DNA from 2 places in the Pseudoalteromonas sp. SG43-3 genome. Region 1 is predicted to be linked to the other one. Evidence: predicted binding sites of a transcription regulator. Region 1 holds the regulator's gene; the other holds the start of a gene.
The links. The regulator FliA, encoded in region 1, starts transcription of late flagellar genes. The targets are predictions, from matches to a motif close to CTAAAGNTNNNNNNNNNNNNGCCGATA.
Positions count from the first base shown of each region.

Region 2: the regulator FliA is predicted to act here: its motif matches at 8,886-8,912, upstream of pomA (flagellar motor protein PomA).

Region 1 is NZ_JACJFC010000007.1:46,353-57,464, reverse strand. It holds gene H5157_RS08080 (flagellar motor protein) at 1-307, opposite strand, end outside; gene H5157_RS08075 (chemotaxis response regulator protein-glutamate methylesterase) at 300-1,463, opposite strand; gene H5157_RS08070 (chemotaxis protein CheA) at 1,522-3,741, opposite strand; gene H5157_RS08065 (protein phosphatase CheZ) at 3,757-4,530, opposite strand; gene cheY (chemotaxis response regulator CheY) at 4,548-4,931, opposite strand; gene H5157_RS08055 (RNA polymerase sigma factor FliA) at 4,972-5,682, opposite strand; gene H5157_RS08050 (MinD/ParA family protein) at 5,709-6,569, opposite strand; gene flhF (flagellar biosynthesis protein FlhF) at 6,562-8,043, opposite strand; gene flhA (flagellar biosynthesis protein FlhA) at 8,065-10,176, opposite strand; gene flhB (flagellar biosynthesis protein FlhB) at 10,249-11,112, opposite strand, start outside.
Region 2 is NZ_JACJFC010000021.1:5,288-16,399, reverse strand. It holds gene H5157_RS16930 (phosphatidylglycerophosphatase A) at 1-72, shown strand, start outside; gene H5157_RS16925 (ligand-binding sensor domain-containing diguanylate cyclase) at 110-3,196, shown strand; gene H5157_RS16920 (hypothetical protein) at 3,238-5,349, opposite strand; gene dxs (1-deoxy-D-xylulose-5-phosphate synthase) at 5,550-7,412, opposite strand; gene ispA ((2E,6E)-farnesyl diphosphate synthase) at 7,518-8,405, opposite strand; gene H5157_RS16905 (exodeoxyribonuclease VII small subunit) at 8,408-8,650, opposite strand; gene pomA (flagellar motor protein PomA) at 8,972-9,739, shown strand; gene H5157_RS16895 (flagellar motor protein MotB) at 9,742-10,662, shown strand; gene H5157_RS16890 (hypothetical protein) at 10,875-11,112, shown strand, end outside.

The sequences.
Region 1 (11,112 bases):
GAGCTAAAGCTTCATTCTCAAGCGCTAAGTAACCTTCTTGACGTGCTTTATGAGACCATCGTTTAACTTGCTCTATTGCGTCTTCAATATCGTATTGTGGTGCAACAAAAACCCACGAGCTCATATTTAGCATTTTTTTGAATGTGCTAGCAGAGGTTTGCAACATAACAGCGCCAAGCGTGCCACCAAGTACAATAATAAGCGCAGGGCCATTAAATAAAGCTGAAACAACACCGCCTTCTAAAGAATAGCCTAAACCTATTGCACCAAGTGCTACCAATAGTCCAAATATTGAGAGTTTATCCACAACCTACCTCTCTCATTATACGTGCTGCAACATCGCTCAATGCTAAGCTTTCACTTGAAAGCCCCGCATTAGCAATTGCTTGGGGCATTCCATAAACGACACAGCTTTTCTCATCCTGTGCCCAAATAGTTGCCCCCGTTTGTTTTAACATTCTTGCACCATCACGACCATCAGCGCCCATACCTGTTAAAACAATAGCAAGTACATCGCCTTGATACGTTTTAGCTGCACTAGCAAACGTTACATCTACGCTTGGTTTATAACTTATTCTCTCGCTATGATCTTCAAATACGCGCAGCGTTCTATTTGCTCCACGCCCCTCTACCATCATCTGCTGCCCGCCAGGCGCTAAATAAGCAGTTCCTGGTTGTAAACGATCGCCTTGTTGTGCTTCTTTCACTTTTATTTGGCACAAACCGTTTAAGCGCGCTGCAAACGCGGGCGTAAATGCAGCTGGCATGTGCTGAATAAGTAAAATAGGGTGAGGAAAATTAGCAGGCAATTGAGTCAATATAGTTTGCAAAGCAACAGGACCACCTGTAGAAGTACCAATAGCTAAAAGTTGATATTGTTTTCCACTTGCTCGCATTGAGGCAACATTTGAACTTGTCGATGCAGCAGGCGCAGCTCTTTGAAAGCTTCTATCAGGCTGCTTGATTTGAGTTGTTGATGTGCTTGCTCTTTGCGAAAGTGAACTTGTTGGTTTAGTTGAAATGGATGGTTTAACTGGTGTTGCCGCTCTAAATGTTCGCGGTAAACGTCTTCGCCCTATATCTTTTACTTTACTTTGCAAAAGCTTAATTGCATCTTCATTATTGCGTGCAATATCTTCAAATTTTTTCGGTAAAAAATCCATTGCGCCAGCATCTAACGCATCAAACGTTGCTGTTGCACCATCACGTGTAAGTGATGAAAACATTAAGATAGGAGTTGGGTTACTCGCCATTATCTCTTTAACTGCGCTAATACCATCAAGCACAGGCATTTCGACATCCATGGTGATCATGTCAGGACGCAATTGAGCTGCTTTCTCAACAGCCTCTCTGCCATTAACAGCAAAGCCTATAACTTGTATATCGCTATCTTGCTCAAGGATTTCGCTTACTCTACGGCGAAAAAAGCTTGAATCATCAACAACTAAAACTTTAACGGCCATTTAGCTCTCTTATTAAATTTTTGCGTAGGTATATATTAAATATATACCTACTTTATTATTAGCCTGCGTAATGTTTTAACATGTTTGGAACGTCTAAAATCAGTGCAATGCCACCATCCGAAGTTATTGTAGCCCCTGCCATACCTGGCGTTCCTTGAAGTAACGCATCAAGCGGCTTAATCACTACTTCTTCTTGGCCAATTAATGAATCAACAACAAAACCAATTTGTTGCGTACCAATTTGTACAATAACGACGTGACCTTTAGATTTTCGCTGAGAACGATCTGAGCCTTTTACTAACCAATGCTCAAGGTAAAATAACGGTATCGCCTTTTTACGCACAATAATTGTTAATTGCCCATCAACTACATTCGTCTTCGTTAAATCTAAATTGAATATCTCACTAACACCAGCCAGTGGTAACGCAAATGTTTGTGCGCCAACAACGACCATTAATGTCGGTAATATAGCCAAGGTAAGTGGTACTTTTATTTCTAAAATAGTACCAACACCAAGTTCAGACTGAATGCTTACTGAGCCATTGAGTTGCGTGATCTTAGTTTTAACTACGTCCATTCCTACACCACGGCCTGAAATATCAGATATTTCTTCTTTTGTAGAAAAGCCAGGTGCAAAAATCAGGTTATATGCTTCGGTGTCAGAAAGTCGACTCGCTTGGTCATGATCGAGTACGCCTTTACTAATTGCAATTTTTTTCAGTTTTTCAGCATCCATACCTGCACCATCATCTTTGATGGTTAGCAAAATATGGTCGCCCTCTTGAGACGCTGATAAAGTAACATTACCTGTTCTAGGCTTACCAGCTGCTTCACGAACAGCGGGCATTTCAATACCATGGTCAACTGAGTTTCTAACTAAATGCACAAGCGGGTCGGCAAGTGCTTCAACTAAGTTTTTATCTAGATCGGTTTCTTCACCAATAAGTTTTAAATCAATATCTTTATTTAAGCTACGTGCTAAGTCGCGTACAACGCGAGGGAAGCGACCAAATACCTTCTTAATTGGTTGCATTCGCGTCTGCATAACCGCACCTTGAATATCCGCAGTCACTACATCTAAGTTAGAGATTGCTTTACCCATCGCTTCACTGTCTGAGTTAGTCGCTAAACTAACCAAACGATTTCGTACAAGAACTAACTCACCAACCATATTCATAATTTGATCGAGTCGTTTTGTATCTACGCGAACAGTGGTCTCTGCTGCTGGTGGCGCTGATTTTTTTGGAGCTGCTGCTGATGGTACTTTAGCTACTGGCTTCTCTGGCGCTTTTTCAACTGGTTTTGGAGTAGGAGCTTTAGCTGGCTCAGCTTTTTTTACTGGTTCACTCACTTGTTTAGCTGGCGGTGAAACAGGTTCAGGTTGTTTTGCAGCTGGCGCACTTTCTATCGATTTAGGAGCAGTGCCTTTACCATGAAGTTCATCAAGAAGCGCTTCAAATTCGTCATCACTAATTTCATCATCTGATGAATTAACTGTATTTACAGCTGGTATAGCAGATTCTACAGGTGTTTTATTGGCATCATTTTGTTCAGGTTTGCTCGTAACTTCACCAAAACTGCCAACACCATGTAACTCGTCTAATAAGCTGTCAAATTCATCATCAGTAATATCACCACTAAAATCACTACTACTTGCTACTGGTTTTTCAACTGCAGGACCTTGTCCTTTACCGTGCAGCTCATCAAGTAAGCTTTCAAATTCGTCTTCAGTGATTTCATCTATTTCAGCATCGCTAACCGAAGGCGCTCCGCTAAATAGTTCATCAAATGCAAACGGATCTTCATCATCAGCTACCGGTGTATCCACCACTTCATTATGAGGTTGTTCAACCTCTGTTTGTGAAGAGGCTTCAGTGGCTTCGGCTTCTGTTGGAGGTAGACCTAAGATATGAAGAGTATGAAGTAATTCAGGATCTGCAGGTTCAGGCTTGTCTCTGTTTTGGATAGTCGCAAACATCTCATTAATGGTGTCTAGTGCTTGTAAAATAACATCCATTAACTCTGAGTTGACTGTTCGCACGCCTTGACGTAGTAAATCAAATACGTTTTCAGCACCGTGACAAGCATCAACAAGCTCTGTCATAGCTAAAAAGCCTGCACCACCTTTTACAGTGTGAAAACCTCTAAATATAGCGTTTAGTAACTCGGTATCTTCTGGATTATTTTCCAGCTCAACTAACTGTTCAGATAAAAGCTCTAGGATTTCTCCAGCCTCTACAAGAAAGTCTTGTAAAATATCTTCATCGACTTCAAACATGCAGTTACTCTCCTCTTAGAAGCCCAAACTTGATAAAAGATCATCAACTTCATCTTGATCAGATACAACATCATTACGCGATTCTTTATCAATAATAGGGCCTTCAGGACCTGCTAAAGTTTGTGTGGCAACTGGTTCTTTTATTTTTTGTTGTTCTACTTTATTCGCGGTGCTGTTACTGTCGTCTTGTTCAGCAAACGCAGTTAAAAGATGCAGTAAACTTTCTTCTACTTCCCTAACAAGTTCAATAACACGGCGAATAACTTGACCTGTTAAGTCTTGATAGTCTTGAGCCATTAATACATTTGTCATTAAGTTTTGAAGCTCATCAGTCTTATGATGAGAGTTGTTCATAAACTTATCGATGCTATGGCAAAGTTGCTTAAACTCACCAAGCTCAATCTCGCGGCTCATTAAACGATCCCATGTCGGTTTGATATGAGATATTTCGTCCGCTAACTGTTGGGCTATAGGTAAACTGGCCTCCACTGCATCCATTGTTTTATTAGCCGCATTTTCTGTCATTTCTATAACATAATTAAGCCTCTTTTTAGCATCTGGAATCGCATCTGTCGTTATATCAGTTAAGCGAGTATCAAGCTCAAAACTTTTAAGGGCTTCGTGCAGTTGACGAGTCAACTTTCCAACTTCAGCAAATAATTCAGACTGCTCTTTAGATGCAGCCTCTAAAATCAACTGATTTGCTTTGTCTTGCTCATCATTTTCTAAAAAAACAACGAGCTGACGAGCTTGTTCTAACGTTATTTGAGGCGCAGCTGGTGCTGGCATAAGCCTCTCCCCCATCATTAGCCTAAGCGTTCAAATACTTTTTCTAATTTAGTTTTTAATGTTCCAGCCGTAAATGGCTTAACAATATAACCATTAACACCAGCTTGCGCTGCAGCTATTATTTGTTCTTTTTTAGCCTCTGCCGTTACCATTAATACAGGGATATGTTTTAACTTATCGTCTGCACGTATTGCTCTTAAAAGATCAATACCCTGCATTCCAGGCATATTCCAATCCGTAACTACAAAATCAAACACTTGATTTTGCAACATAGGCAAAGCTGTAGACCCATCATCAGCTTCTTGAACGTTAGTGAAACCTAAGTCACGTAACAGGTTTTTTATAATGCGTCTCATTGTTGAAAAATCATCAACTACAAGAATTTTCATGTTTTTATCCAAAACATCCCCCAGTGAGGTATTAACCTTTGTTTACTTACTACTAATTTATCCAGTCATTGATTTTAGCTTTAAGCTTAATCATCGCCTGACCATGTATCTGACTTACACGCGATTCACTTACATCGAGTATATGTCCTATTTCTTTTAAATTCATTTCATCGTTGTAGTACAAAGAAAGCACCATTGCATCACGCTCTGGTAATGACTTAATTGCACTTAGCAAAGACTCATTAAACCTATCATTTTTAACATTATTAAAAGGTTTATCTTGTGCTAAATCTTGGCCTACAGGAGTAATAACATCCTCATCTACACCAAGGTCTTCAATGCCTAATATTTTACTCGTATTCGCATCATTTAAAATATGATGGTACTCATTGAGCGAAATTTCAAGTTTTTCAGCAACTTCTATGTCCGTTGGTTCGCGGTTCAGACTACTTTCGAGCTCAGTAATTGCTTCTGCAACTTGCCTGTTTTTACGGTGAACTGAACGAGGAGCCCAATCACCACGGCGCATTTCATCAAGCATAGCACCGCGAATACGAATACCTGCAAAAGTTTCAAAGCTTGCGCCTTTTGTTGCATCAAAGTTTTTCGAAGCTTCTATTAAGCCTATCATTCCTGATTGAATTAAATCATCAAGTTGAACGCTAGGTGGTAATCGAGCAATTAGATGACATGCCACTTTTTTAACAAGTGATGCATGCTTCTCAACAATCACATTTAAATTTTGTGTTGATTGATATCCCATAGCTCTATTCACCAGTGTTGTCATAATTAACCGTTTACTAGTTTCTCAATGAAAAACTCTAAATGCCCAGATGGTTGGTTGGGTATTGGCCATTTAACTGCTTTTGTTGCCAGCGTTTTAAACGCAAGAGCGGCTGGCGAATTTGGAAAGAGCTCTACTATTACTTTTTGACGACGTGTTGCTTTGCGCATATTTTCATCATAAGGAACCGTTGCTACTAGCTCCATTGATACATCTAAAAAGCGGTCGGTAACTTTAGATAGCTTTGCAAACAATTCAGTGCCTTCACGCATACTGCGCACCATATTGGCAACAATTTTAAATTTATAAACGCCGTGCTCACGACTTAATACTTTAATAAGTGCGTAAGCGTCGGTGATTGATGTCGGCTCATCGCATACAACAACCATTACATCTTGCGCTGCACGCGAGAAGCTCAGTACCATGTCTGAAATACCAGCAGCTGTATCTACAATTAAAATATCAAATTCGGTATTCAATTCGCTAAACGCACGAATTAGCCCAGCATGCTCAGATGGTGATAATTCAACCATACTTTGCGAACCCGATGTAGCGGGTACAATTTTAATTCCTGCAGGGCCTTCAACTAAAATTTCATCAAGCTCACATTCACCAGACAAGACATGTGACAAGTTACGCTCTACACGTAAACCAAGCATCACATCACAGTTTGCTAAACCCAAGTCAGCATCCAGCACTAATACTCGATTACCTTGCTGCCCAAGTGCAATAGCTGTATTTAGAGAAACATTTGTTTTCCCTACTCCACCTTTACCACCGGTTACAGCGATAACTTTTACGCCGTTGTTATTGTTTTGACTCATTTTGCGCAGGCCGCTTGCTTGATCTAATACTGTGTTAATCATACATCCCTACTGTGCTTGGCGCCACTGCTTGGTGCCTTGAATGTTGTTCTTTTGTTCTTTTTAAATATAATTGCTCAGCCTTTTTAACTAGTTTCTCAGCATTTGCAACACGAATATCCTCTGGTACTCGTTGACCATTAGTAAGATACCCTATTGGAAGGCGATTTTGAATCGCAATACTAATAATCTCACCCAAACTTAATGATTCGTCTAACTTAGTGAAAATACAGCCACTTAACTGTACTTTTTTAAAGTGACGTACAGTTTCTTGCAATACATTAATTTGTGCTGTCGCGCTAAGTACTAAGTAGCTGCGAATATCTACACGTTGGTTACGCATTAACGTGTTTAATTGCTCAGTTAAACGTAAATCTCGCTGGCTCATACCTGCTGTGTCAATTAATACTAGACGTTTATTTCGTAAATGATATAAAACTTCAGCTAATTCATTAGCATCTTTAACTTGCTTAACACCACAACCAATAATACGACCATATGTTGCAAGTTGTTCATAAGCACCAATTCTGTATGTATCAGTGGTTATTAACGCCACTTTATCGGCACCATATTTTTGTGCGCCTAGAGCTGCAAGCTTAGCAACAGTCGTTGTTTTACCCACACCTGTTGGACCCACTAACGCATATACACCACCTTGGCGAAGTATTTCATTATTGGTTGTTTGCATTTGATCTTCGACCATAGTTAACAATGCTTTCCAACCTTGCTTACGAGACACATCATCAGGTACAAAACATGCCATTTGCTGTGCTACTTCTTTATCGATACCCATACCGACTAAACGGTCAACCATACAAGCGCGTGTTGGATCGCGACGCGCCATATCTTGCTGCATCAAGCCTGATACTTGGTGTTCTAATAATTGACGGATTGCGTTCATTTCTTCACGCATTGTTGTCATTTCTTCGCTTTCATTATTAGGTGCTTGTTGGCGAGTGGTTACTGGGCTATCTAAATCATCAAAGTCGCGGTCTAAATCATCAAAGCCTAAGCTATCCGCTTGAGTTTGTGGACGAACTGGCGCAGCAGCTTCAGGAGCAAACATATTTTTAGTACGCTGCCCCATATCAGGTTCTTGATAGTTATCAGTAGTATCAATACCCGATTGTGAAAACATCGATGCAAGCTCAGGAGAACGAGGACGCGGTGATTGACGCTCTAATAATGCTTGTAGGCTGTCAGCAACTTTTGCTTGAGGCTCAGGCTTGGCACGCTGTGGCTCTGGTTTTACAAAGTTATGCATGCTTTGTTGTGGCGCCTGAGTACGCGGCTCTGCAGGGCGTTGTGGTTGCGCTGCTACTTTAGGGGCTGCTTTGTCATAATCAACTGCCGCTACAATTTCTACACCGTTAGCCAGTTTTTTATTTGACATAATAACCGCATCAACACCTAACTCATCTTTAACTTCTTTAAGTGCTGTGCGCATATCTTTAGCAAAAAAACGTTTAATTTTCATGATTCAACCCCTGTTAAAATCTTATTGTTGGCCTACCGAGCTTACAATTTTGATCTGTCTTTCGTCTGGTACCTCTTGATAAGACATCACTCTCAATCCTGGAATGGTGTACTTAACAAAACGAGATAACACAGTGCGTAACATTCCTGACGTTAGCAATATAGAAGGTTCGCCGGCCATTTCTTGATTTTGATGCGCTTGTGTCAATGACACTTGAAGTCGCTCTGCAAGTCCTGGCTCAATACCGGCACCTTCATCGCCTGCATTTTGCAATGACTGATGCAACATCTGTTCCAACTCAGGCGCCAAGGTTATGACAGGGATTTCTGATGACATACCCACCGCATCTTGAACAATTAATCTACGCAGTGAAATACGCACTGCAGCCGTTAATACATCAGGGTCTTGACTACGTGGGCCATACTCAACAAGAGTTTGAACAATTGAGCGCATATCGCGAATAGCCACGCCTTCATTTAATAAATTTTGTAGTACTTTTACAATAGCAGTTAATGGCAATACATCAGGTACTAGTCCTTCCACTAAGCGAGGATGGCTTTTAGCAAGCATATCAAGTAGGTTTTGAACTTCTTCATGCCCTAGTAATAACGCTGCACTGTTAGTTAATAACTGGCTAATATGAGTGGCAACTACCGTAGCTGAATCTACAACGGTATAACCTAGTGATTGTGCTTCATCTTTTTGATCTGGCTTGATCCATACGGCATCAAGGCCAAACGCAGGATCTTTTGTTTCAACCCCTTTAATTGGACCAAATACTTGTCCTGGGTTAATCGCTAGCTCGTCGCCATGCTTAAGCTCGCTTTCACCGGTTGAAACCCCCATTAGCGTTATTCTGTAAGCATTAGGGTCAAGCTCTAAGTTGTCGCGTATATGTACCGGCGGTACTAAAAAACCAAGCTCTTGAGAAAGCTTTTTACGTACACCCTTAATACGATTAAGTAGCTCACCACCTTGTGATTGGTCCACTAACGGAATTAATCTATAACCGACTTCTAAGCCAATTACGTCAACCTGTTGAACGTCATCCCAGCCTAGTTCTTTTTGTTCTTGTTTATTAGCAACCCCCGTTGCAACGCTTCCGCCATTAGCGGCCTCTTCAGCTTCTGCCGCAGCAGCTTTTAATTTACTTTGCTGTGTGTAGTAAGCTAAGTAACCCAGTAACGCACCTAAACTTAAAAAAGCAATATGCGGCATACCAGGCACTAAGCCCATGATGATCAAAATACCAGATGCAATAAAGAGTGACTTTTCGTTGCCTAGTTGTTTCTTAAATTGGTCCCCCATATTGAGCGACTCATTTTGGCGTGTTACAACAATCGCGGTACCAATTGAAAGCAGTAAAGAAGGGAGTTGAGCAACTAAGCCATCGCCAATGGTAAGTAATGTATATACTTCCATTGCATTGCCAAAACTCAAATTGTGCTGGATCATACCGACAAATAAACCACCAACAATATTGATGATTAGTATAACAATACCTGCAATCGCATCACCTTTTACAAATTTACTCGCACCATCCATTGAGCCGTAAAAATCAGCTTCGCGAGTTACTTCCTCGCGGCGGTCACGCGCTTGTTCTGCGCTGATAAAGCCTGCGTTCAAATCGGCGTCAATTGCCATTTGTTTACCCGGCATTGCATCAAGGGTGAAACGCGCAGATACCTCAGAAATACGACCAGCACCTTTAGTAATTACTACAAAGTTAATAATGATCAGGATTAAAAACACAACCAAACCAACAGCGTAGTTACCACCAATAACAACTGAGCCAAACGCTTCAATTACTTTACCGGCAGAGTCACCACCATTATGGCCTTCAAGTAACACAACTCGAGTACTGGCAACGTTAAGTGCTAAGCGCATAATTGTAGCGATTAGTAATACAGAGGGGAAAATACCAAATTCAACTGGCTTCATCGTGTAAACAGTTACAAGTAAAACCACTAACGCGAGAGCAATATTAAACGAGAAAAGGATATCGAGTAAAAATGGCGGTAGTGGTAAAATCACCATTCCCAAGGCAGCAAGCACAAGCAAAGGTGTACCTACCCCTTTGGCATAGTCTTTTTTGTCTCTGTTAAGTTGTTGTAATACCGCTTTAAAACTCATAATTCTACAATTTCAAAAAATTGACACTACGTAGAATTTGCAATAACTATTCCAAGTTACTCAGTTAACGGTTTAATACTTGTAGGCATCAGGGATTGGCAGCTTTTTATTGAGCTTAGTTGGACGTTTACCGCGCCCTTTATTAAAGCGCTTAAGCTGAAATACATACGCTAAAACTTGTGCTACTGCGGTAAATAGCTGATCGGGTATTTGCTCTCCTACTTCAGCCGTATGATAAAGCGCTCGGGTCAACATGGGGGATTCTAATATAGGTACTTCATTCCCTATTGCTACTTTTCGAATTTGCATCGCCATTTCATCAATGCCTTTAGCAAGCACTATAGGCGCACCTGCGCGCTCCGTGTCGTATTTTAATGCTACAGAGTAGTGAGTTGGGTTGGTAACAATAACATCAGCGTCAGGAACATCTTGCATCATGCGGTTTTGCGACATTTGCCTTTGTGTTTGCCTAATGCGCGCTTTTATTTGTGGGTCACCTTCAGAGTTTTTATACTCATCTTTAATTTCTTGCATTGTCATTTTAAGTTGTTTGTTATGGTTGTAACTTTGAAATGGTGCATCAATGGCGGCAATAACAATTAAAGTGCACGAAAGGCCTAAAAACATCCACCCTAAAATCTCTAAGGCATGAATAATATTACCCGGCGCACTTTCTAAACTTAAATGCAGTATTTCATCAAAATAAGTATTAATTAAAAACACTGCAAAACTTGCTACTAAACCAAATTTTAAAAGTGACTTTACAAGCTCAATAGCCGCTTGTGGGCCAAACATCCGCTTAAAGCCTTTCATTGGCGACATTTTACTTGCTTTAGGTGCAGCAGCTTCCCAGCTAAAGTTAAAACCACCGAGTAACGTATTACCAATAAATGCAGCCAAAACGATAATTAACACAAACATAGCCATAGGAAACAT
Region 2 (11,112 bases), on a different contig from region 1:
GATATACTTGCGGGTATTTTTTCGCTTATATGTTTACAAGCGTTAATAAAAGTGGGTTTACTGCCCTTTTAATTTTTATATTTGATTTGTTTAACTAGGTGGCAGCAATATGATGCGATTTTTACTGGTTTGTGTACTTATGTTGTGCGCGACGCCAAGTTGGGCTTCAATTACTGATTACGTAGTTAAGCAATGGAATATAAAAGATGGCCTACCGTCGCAATCACTTAAAAGTGTTGTGCAAGATCAGCAAGGCTATATGTGGCTTGGTACGCAATTTGGTTTAAGCCGTTTTGATGGTACAACATTTACAAATTACAACACGCAAAATAGTCCATTCTTGCCTAGTAATGGTGTTAATAAGCTTTTAGTCGATTCTAGTGGTTTGTTATGGGTAGGCACTAAAAGTGGCTTGGTAGTTATTAACCCAGCCACATTTGCAGCACAAGAATTTAATATTAAAGGTCCAGTAAGGGATATTCTTGAGGACTCTAAAGGTAGCATATGGATTGCGGCCAACGGCTTATACTATGTAGATAGAGGGCAAGTTGATTTACGCACTGAAGTAAATGGTCCTCTACCTATTGTTAATGCTACTGTGATCACACAAATAGTTGGCTCTGTTAGCCAAATGGCACTCTCTCCTGAAGGCATTTGGCTGGTTAATGATCGTCATTTATTACGCCTTACAAAAAACTCATCAGATTTTTCTAAACTACGTTTAGAGCTTACCGCAAAAATATCTTTACCAGAGCGCCTAGCGCAAACCATAGTGCACGATTTATCATTTTTAAATGGTAATTTGTATATAGCTTCTGAGCTAGGTGCATACTTTTTAGATTTAGATGACGAGCTAAGACCTTTTCCTCTACCTAATGCAAATAACTCAGCCGTTTATAAGTTTATGAGTGATACCGATGGTGGCTTGTGGGTTTCGACCTATGGACGCTTATTATTCAGAGATAAAACCGGTGAGTGGCAATGGGTAGAGCCTAGCCAACTCGATCAAAGTATATGGTTTGCTGATATTTTTAGAGATGATAAAAATAACGTTTGGTTAGCAAGCTTTAGTGAAGGCTTGTGGCTTGCTCATGAAGGGCGAGTCGAAAGGCATTCAGCAGTTTCAAATATGACCGAATCTGTTATGGCTATTAGCCAAGCACCCGATGGTAAACTGTGGGTTGCGAATAAAAGCGGCATTGGTTATTTCGATTTAGATAAAAGTTTTATTAATTTAGTCCCAAGTAGTAAATATGGATACGCATCAGTACACGATCTACAATTTGATGGTGAGCGATTATATATAGCCACAGGGCGCGGCTTATTTGTTTTTGAAAACAAGACACTTTACACCGTCCCTGGTCGAGCACTTCGCGATAATCCGGTATTTGCAATAAGTCGCTCTAGTAAAGGCGGCTTTTGGATTGGTACCGGACGCGGTTTATATCGATTAAATTATGCTGGTTTAACGCCTTTTGCCTATAACGCTTTTTTAGGTAGTAAGTTTATTACCTACGTATTAGATAAAACAAACTTTGGTGTTATTGGTACTAGTAAGGGCGCATATTACTTTACAGACCGTGGCATTGAAAAAATTGGCGACCAAACAACACTTGAAAGCGCATACGTAACTAGCGTGCTACATATAGATGGCGTGGGTATTTTAATCGGCTCTCTTAACGACGGGCTTTTTTACAGAAGTACGCAAGGGCAATGGCGTCAGCTCGATGCAGCTAATGGTTTACCGTATGGTTCTATATTTAGCCTAGAATATGATGAAAAGTTAAAGCATGTTTGGGTAAGCACCATGAAAGGTGTTTACAGAATGCCTGTAGAGCAATTTAAAACAGAAATAAAAAGCCTAAAAGTTGAAGAAGTAATTTCATCTTTTGACCGTCAACTTGATGGTAAAGCGAATCAATGTTGTAGTGGACTTGGGCATGATGCGGTAGCAGACACCGGAAATTCTATTTGGTACCCAAGCTTACAAGGTGTTGTTGAAATACCTAAAAATGTAGAGCTATTTGGTGTGCTTGCATTAAAGCCAACAATAGAGACAATAATAACGCCACTTCGTCATTTAACTACCGCTGCGCTTGGTAAAAAACCATCATTAGAAACAGACGAGCGTGATATAACGCTAACTTACACAGCTATTGATTACTATGCACCAAACAGCATTGAATTTAGATATAAACTAAGTGGCTTAGATAGTGACTGGCGCTATGCAAATACGCGACGTGAAGCTATTTATACTAACTTGCCTCCTGGCTCGTTTTTGTTTCAATTAGAAGCTAAGCGCCAAGGTGAAGACTGGGCTAAAGCGCAAGATGTAGAATACGGTTTTGTAGTGCCTGAGCGCTTTGACGAAACAATTTACTTTAGGCTTTTAATTACCAGTGGTTTTATTTTGCTTTTTTATCTCATTTTTTGGGTGTTTAGAGCACAAGAACGCAGAAAACAAGAAGCATTAGAGGGCTTAATCACTGAGCGTACCTTAGAGCTTCGCCAAGCTAATGATAAATTAGGCCAAGTGAATTCACAGCTTAAATTAGTGAGTCACTCAGATGAGCTAACAGGGCTACGTAGCCGCCGCTTTTTGTTTGATCAACTCCCTAAAGATATTGAGCACTTTCAACGTAATTCACAGTCGCTGCAGGCACAAGGTAAGTCACTGGTGCTGGTAATTATTAACTTTGATAACTTCAGCCGTATTAACGATGCGTATGGCCCAATTGCAGGTGATAGCTGCTTACAGCAAATGGCTGCATTGTTAAATTCGCGTACGCAGGGCTCTGACTATGTGGCACGTTGGAGTGGTGATGAGTTTTTATTATTATTACGTGACTTTAAATGCAATAAAATAGATAGCTATGCCTCAGAACTTTGTAAAGTAATAGCTGCTAATTCGTTCCAATTACCAAATGGAAAAACAACTAATATCACGGCATCAATTGGTTGGTCATTTTATCCATTACCTTTACTAGGCGGACAGGTAATTAGCTGGGAAACCTCTATTAACTTAGCAGATATAGCACTGCATCAAGTTAAAAAGCGCGGTGGTGATGGTGTGGCTAATATTACGTTTGATGATCAGCTCGATGCATTTGAGTTTGAACAAAACTCTAATGTTGATCAGCAATTAGGTATTTTACAAAGTAATGGCTTGGCAGATATAAAAGTGTGGATGCGATAATGCCCGACCAAGGTTATTGGTCAGGCATGGTGAGGTTAACTCTATTTGTTAAGCCAAGCTGGTAATATTGCAATCGACTCAGGGGCTGTAAATGCCGTACTGGTATCGGCGCTTATATCACCGCCTGCACTGCTTAAAATATTATTAAATCGCATAACCACATTATTTGACTTCTCAGCTACGTATAAATCTGTTCCGGTATACATAATATCAACAGGGTTACCCAGTAGGGTATTTGGACCGCTAATAGTGGTACTTATGTTTACCAAGCCCGATGCAGTTGCTACGTTATTCAATACGTATATTTTGCCATCGTCAGCAACTGCTGCGCTACCAACATCAGAGAGTATTAGCGAGCCACTTAGCGAGTCGTAGTCGATGCCGTGCATGTTGCTTGGTGCTGCTACTGCTGTACCTGCATTTGCTGGCGTTATAAGCCTATCCTCAACTGCAATATTAGTACTACCAGCCATTAGTTTGCTTTTAACTTCGTCAAATACAGCAACGGTTCCATTTGTTAGTGCTACAAAAGCTCGATCAGTGTTTGCATCGTAATCAACATCCCAAGGGCGAGCATCGTTTGCAAACGTAAGCGTCATTAATGGGCTTGCATCCCCTGTGGTGCAAGTTGAAAATATTGAAATACTTGGAGTATCTGCATTATTTTCTGCAACTAAAATCATACCGCTATCAGAAGCCACATCAAGACCTTTAGGAGATATAAGGCCTGTATTCGAACCAGTAATAATGCTGTCTTGGTTCGTATTATAAGTTTGCCCATCTCTGTTTATTGCCACTTTATTTGAAATAACAATACCGCCAATTGAGGTTGTACTGTTATCGAACGTTGTATAACTATTACCCGCTTTATCAAAAGTTACACTTTCGATAGTTTGACTTGCATTATAGTTGCCAATTTCTGTGTTAAGTTGTGAACTTAATCGACTAATTTGCCCAGTTGTTTCACCTGCAGTGCCCGGATTACTACTTACAGCAACACCTAGCAGCGCCATATTAGCGGTATCACTATCTGAAATATCAGCCATCTCATTTTGTATACCCAGTTTAGTAATTGACTCAGGTTTAATTGTTGAGGTAACTAAATCAGGAGTGATATCGCCGCTTTCACCTGAAAATATATTGCTGAACACAAGAACAGCATCATTTGATTTTTCAGCTACACGTAAGTCACTACCTTCAAGGCTAATATCAACTGGGTTACCAAGCATTGTTGCTGGACCGGCAATACTTCGTGCAACGCTTACTAAGCCCTCTGCAGTTGAAGCATTATTAATTACAAATAACGAACCATCGGTTGCGTCTGAGGCACTGCCTACATCAGACAAAACAAGTTTATTAGTATTTGAGTCATAAACAATGCCGTGAATATTTACAGATATTTGCGTGCCATCATTATTACTTGGAGTAATTGTGCGGCTTGGCATTGCGGCAAATTCACCACCAACAAAATTATCATAAACGGCTACATCACCATTTGTTAGTGCTACATAAAGGCGGTCGTTAGATTCATCATAATCAACATCCCACGGCGCCGCTTCTGTAATAGTTGTGCCTAAAGGCGCTGCATCGCCCGCGGCTGTAGCGCCAAAAGTCGTTACTTGCATAGCGCCAAAGTCAGCAATAAAAACAAGGCCACTCTTTTGTGCTACAGCTATTCCTTTAGGGTTTACCAGTGTTGTGTTAGTACCTGTTATTTCGCGATCTGTATTAGCTGTATAGGTTGCGCCGTCACTACGATTTGCAAGCTGGCAAATAGTTTTAATACTGCCATTTTCGCTGTCGCTTGCTTGCAATAAATTACCTAAGCTATCAAATGCAACGCCTTCGTTAGCTGTTGTATTAAAGGTTTTTAGTTTAGAGGCGTTTTGGTTAATTAAATCGATAGTGCCTGTATTGCTCTCGCCATTGTTTGCCAAAATTAATGTGGCTGATGCAAAACCAGGGTTGCCATTTGTACCGTCGGTACCGTTTTGTCCATCGGTGCCTGCAATACCATCTACGCCGTTTTCACCATCGTCTGAGCTACAGCCTGTAATGCCGATTAATACTGCAAGTGTTAAAGCTGAAAAACTAAGCGTGTGTTTAAGTGTGTTTTTTTGTGTTGAATGAGTTGTTAAATTAGCTTTATTCATCATTTTTACCTTTTAAATATTCCATCAAATGTAGGTAAATAACGCGCTTGCTCATAAGGCATAGACTAAGCGGCACTGATTATTTACATGTTAACCTCATATCAATAACGGCTATAAAATGAAACTGGATGCAAAAAAGTTAAAATTAAAAACAAAAAAAGGAGCCTTGAGGCTCCTTTTTAATAAACTAAGTAAATAGCTTAAGCGATAAACGCCTTAATAGTGTTTAATATTCCTTGCTCGCCTAATCCCATTTCATCGTGCATTTCATCTTGCGTGCCGTGTTTAATAAACTCATCAGGAATACCTAAGTTAAGGATATTAATATCAGCTTTTTGCGTTGCCAAGTATTCATTAACTGCAGAGCCGGCACCGCCAGCAATCGCGTTATCTTCAAGCGTAACAAAGGTATCGTGGCTAGTAGCAAGCTCATTTAAAAGTGCAGTATCAAGTGGTTTAATAAAACGCATATTAACAAGCGTTGCATCTAATTCGTTAGCTGCAAGCTGGGCGTTTTCAAGTAATGTACCGAACGATAAAATGGCAATTTTACTGCCTTTCTTAATTGTATCTGCCTTACCTATTTCGAGCAGTTGCATAGTGCTTTCAATGTCTGCAGTACCTGCGCTACCTCGAGGGTAACGAACTGCAACAGGGCAGTTTTCTTTATAACCGGTGTATAGCATTTGGCGGCATTCGTTGGTGTCGCTTGGTGCCATAATTACCATATTTGGAATACAGCGCATAAAGCTTAAATCGTACGCACCTTGGTGAGTTTCACCATCGGCTCCAACAATACCAGCGCGGTCAATGGCAAATAATACAGGTAAGTTTTGCAGTGCAACATCATGTATTAATTGGTCATACGCACGTTGTAAAAAGCTCGAGTAAATAGCAACAACTGGTTTTAAACCTTCACAAGCAAAACCAGCTGCTAAAGTAACAGCATGCTGCTCTGCAATGGCCACATCAAAGTATTGATCTGGAAACTCTTTAGAAAAACGTACCATGCCAGAGCCTTCGCGCATTGCTGGCGTAATAGCCATTAACTTGCTGTCTTGCTTTGCCATGTCGCATAACCAATCGCCGAAAACTTTTGAAAAAGTAGCAGCGCTAGGTTTAGATTTAGGCAGGCTAGTTGTGCTCGGATCGAATTTTGGTACTCCATGGTAGCCAATAGGATCGGCTTCAGCCGGTTTGTAGCCCTTACCTTTTTGCGTTTTTATATGTAAAAGCTGTGGGCCTTTTAAATTACGCATATTACGCAATGTATCTACAAGCATGTTTACATCGTGACCATCAATTGGGCCTATGTAATTTAGGCCTAATTCTTCAAAGAAGGTCCCCGGGATCATCATGCCCTTAATGTGCTCTTCCATTTTACTGGCAAGTTGCTTTACCGGAGGCACACCTGAGAGTAACTTTTTACTGCCTTCACGAATGTTAGTATAAAAGCTACCTGATAAAATTCGGGCAAAGTGATTTGTTAATGCGCCAACATTTTCTGAAATCGACATTTCGTTATCATTTAAAATAATAAGCATGTCTGATTTTACATCGCCTAAATGATTCATCGCTTCAAATGCCATGCCTGCGGTGATAGCTCCGTCACCAATAATGGCTACAGATTTTCGACCTTTGCCTTCTTTTTGGGCGGCAATAGACATACCTAAGGCAGCTGAAATAGAGGTGCTTGAATGACCTACGCTAAACGTATCGTATTGGCTTTCATCGCGAAAAGGAAAAGGGTGCAAACCGTCTTTTTGGCGAATAGTGTGCATTTGGTCGCGACGACCTGTAAGGATTTTATGTGGATAAGCTTGGTGACCCACATCCCAAACTAGGCGATCGTCTGGAGTGTTATAAACATAATGTAGCGCAACGGTTAGTTCAACCGTCCCTAAACCAGACGCTAGATGACCGCTACTTTGCGATACTGAGTTGAGTAAATAATCGCGCAGCTCATTGCTAAATGCAGGGAGTTTGTCTTGCGCTAAGTCACGCAATTGGGCTGGCTCGTCAACCAAATTAAGTAATGGATACTTGTTACTATCAAGTGTCATGGTTTTATATATATCCTTCGCTAACATTAATTCATTCAAAGCTTTTACGAATAATTAATGTTGAGTAATAATGTCAGTGCTAATTGCAATACGTATGAGCAAAAATTAGTGGTCACGCTCAATTAGGTAATTTGCTAGCGACGCAAGAAGTGCTGTGTCAGCATCTATATTTGCCAACGCTTCATGGGCTTGTTGTATTAAATTTTGCGCCTTTTCTTTAGCGCCTAGCATACCTAATAACGCCGGATATGTCGCTTTATTCGCGGCAATATCGGAGCCTTGTGGTTTACCTAAAGTAACCGTATCGCCTTCAACATCTAAAATGTCGTCGTGTACTTGAAACGCCAGCCCTATAGCATACCCAAAAATGCTTAAATTTTCTAAGGTTTGTTGATCTGCCTTTTCACTGCACAGTGCACCAAGTGTAATTGCACAATTAATTAAAGCTCCGGTTTTTAGCTTATGTATTCGCTCAAGCTCTTGTACGGTAATTACTTTATCTGTTGCTGCTATGTCAAGACCTTGTCCGCCTACCATGCCCTCAAGGCCTGATGCGTTGGCAAGCGTAGCAATCATTTTTACTTGTGTTTGCGACGAGCATGTAAATTTGTGATTCGCAATAAGCTCAAAGGCGAGTGTTTGTAGGGCATCACCGGCTAAAATTGCATTTGCCTCGCCAAATTCTATATGGCAAGTAGGGCGGCCACGGCGTAAGTCGTCATCGTCCATAGCGGGCAAATCATCATGAACTAGCGAATAGCTATGGATACACTCAATTGCAGCTGCAAGTACATGTAAGTCTTGCTGGTTTGCACCGAGCATTTTACCTGTGGCATAAACTAAAAATGGACGTAATCTTTTACCGCCATTAAATAATCCATACTGGGTGGCGTTCTTGACTGTTTCTTCAGTATCGAGAGGCTGTTTAAAATGCTGTTGTAAGGTCGCTACTACATCTTTTTGAGCACGTTCGATATAATTATTTATGCTCACAGCTATTCCATATCATTATCAAAATTCGTAAGAACTGACTTTTCGCCATTCCCCATCAAAATTGATACTTTTTGTTCTGCTTGCTGTAATTTACCTGATGAAGCACTTGCTAATGCAATTCCACGCTCAAATTGCTTTAACGATTGCTCAAGCGATAAGTCACCTTGTTCCATGTCACTAACGATTGTAGATAATTCTTCTAGTGCTTGTTCGAAACTTAAGTTTTCAGGTTTTTTAGTCGCCATCTTTATTTCAGCTTACATAATAAATTTAGGGGTCAATTTTAGGGGGAATGCTAAACTAGGTCAAAGGATGATATTGGTTTTTTACCTTTATAACGTTAAATTATATTTCAAGTGTATTAATAAAGCCTTAATAGCGGTCTGTTAGTTTAATAAATCAATTGATAATTAGGTAGCCCTTATAACTTGATCTAAAATAGTGCTAAAGGCTGCTTTTTATGTTTATTTATAAAAATGGCTTAAGCAATTCAATATGTTGCCGATAAGCAGTTAATAATAAAAGTTTATGATAAGGCCATTAAGCATGAAACTTCTGGAGGAAATGTGGATTTAGCAACCATAATCGGGATCCTAGGCGCAATTGGCTTAATTGTCATGTCTATGTTTATGAGTAGTAGCGGTGAAATGGCTATGTTTGCCGATGCTCCTTCTAGTGTAATTGTATTTGGTGGTTCACTTTTCATTGTTTTATCAAATTTCACCATGTCGCAGTTTTTGGGTATAGGTAAAGTTGTTGCTAAAGCGTTTATGTTTAAAATTGAAACGCCAGAAGAGCTTATTGAAAAAGCAGTAGAACTTGCTGATTCAGCTCGTAAAGGGGGGTTTTTAGCACTCGAAGAAGCTGAAATCCCAAATCCATTTATGCGCAAAGGCGTCGACATGCTTGTTGATGGCCATGACGCAGATGTTGTTCGCGCCACACTTCAAAAAGATATCTCTTTAACCACTACTCGACATGAAATGGGCGCAGGCTTATTTAAGTCATTAGCCGATATTGCACCAGCAATGGGAATGATTGGTACTCTAATTGGCTTAGTTGCAATGTTATCTAACATGGATGACCCAAAAGCAATTGGCCCGGCAATGGCGGTAGCGCTTTTAACAACTTTATATGGTGCTTTTTTAGCCAATGTTGTGGCAATTCCTATTCAGGTAAAACTTGAACTGCGTAAAGACGAAGAAGCTATGAATCAGCGTTTAATTTTAGATGCTATTTTAGGTATACAAGATGGCCAAAATCCAAAAGTTATCGAAGGTATTTTGAAAAATTACTTAGCTGAATCTAAACGCAAAGTAGATACCGAGGAGTAATTATGTCTGATCAAGAGTGCAAATGCCCACCACCAGGCCTACCAGCATGGATGGGAACGTTTGCCGATTTAATGTCACTGTTAATGTGCTTTTTTGTACTCTTGCTTGCGTTTTCAGAAATGGATGTACTTAAGTTTAAACAAATTGCGGGCTCTATGAAGTTTGCTTTTGGTGTGCAGAATAAAATTGAAGTAAAAGATATCCCTAAAGGTACCTCTGTTATTGCTATGGAGTTTACCCCAGGCAAACCAGAGCCAACCCCAATAGAAACCATTCAGCAGCAAACAGTCGAAATGACTCAACAAATGTTAGAGTTTCAGGCTGGAGATGAAAGCTCAGCTGGCGGCAGGCAAGAACAACGCGGGGACAAACGTGGTGGCGAATCTCGTAGTACTTCTCAAGAGCAATCGTCAGAGCAAGCAACTTCAGCGGCCGATCAGGAACAAACTAACGAGCTCGTTAAAAAAATCGCGCAGCAGCTTGAAAAGCAAATAATAGATGGTGCAATTGAGCTTGAATCTTTAGGGCAGCAAATAATTATTCGTATTAGAGAGAATGGTTCATTTCCTTCGGGTAGTGCATTTTTACAACCTAAGTTTAAACCCATAATTCAAGATATTGGTGTACTGTTAAAAGATGTACCTGGCGAAATAACTGTATCTGGCCATACCGACGATTTTCAGGTATCGAATGAGCTATATATTAATAATTGGGACTTATCGTCAAAGCGAGCTGTAGCTGTAGCAAGCGAGCTGCAAACGGTGCAAGGGTTTGATAAAAACCGCATGATGGTAGTGGGGCGAGCTGATACTCGTCCACTTGTTCCAAACGATTCAAATGAAGATCGCCGAAGAAACCGTCGAGTAGAAATATCAATCCTGCAAGGTAAGGCTAAAGAGTCTGCTCCTATTGATGTGCGCTAAGTTATTGCTTGTGTTATATTTCACTATGTTTGTTTTTATTTAAGGTACTTAATTGCCTTAAGTATCTTGGCAATTTCGTCATTTTAGCTTACAGTACATTTCCTTAACATATGTAATGGAGTGCCTGTGAAAATAATCAATAAATATTGCGACATGCCGGGTAATGGTGATGGTACTGATGACGATAAAAAAACAAAATAGGGCAGAGTATTTTGCCTGAATGGTTTTTATATATTGTTAGTATTTTAAGCAAAAGCTGGGTTTTAATGCTAAGTCCGGCTATTTTTATATTTTTTGTATTTAAAGATCGCCTAGCCTTTCGATTTGTATTACTTACCGCAGCTTTTTTCCTCTTTGGTAACCTAACTGCTTCAAGCCTACGAGTGTTTGATGACATTTATATTTATCGTTATTTAGTTTGGGCGATCACAGATATTATTTGGATGGCAC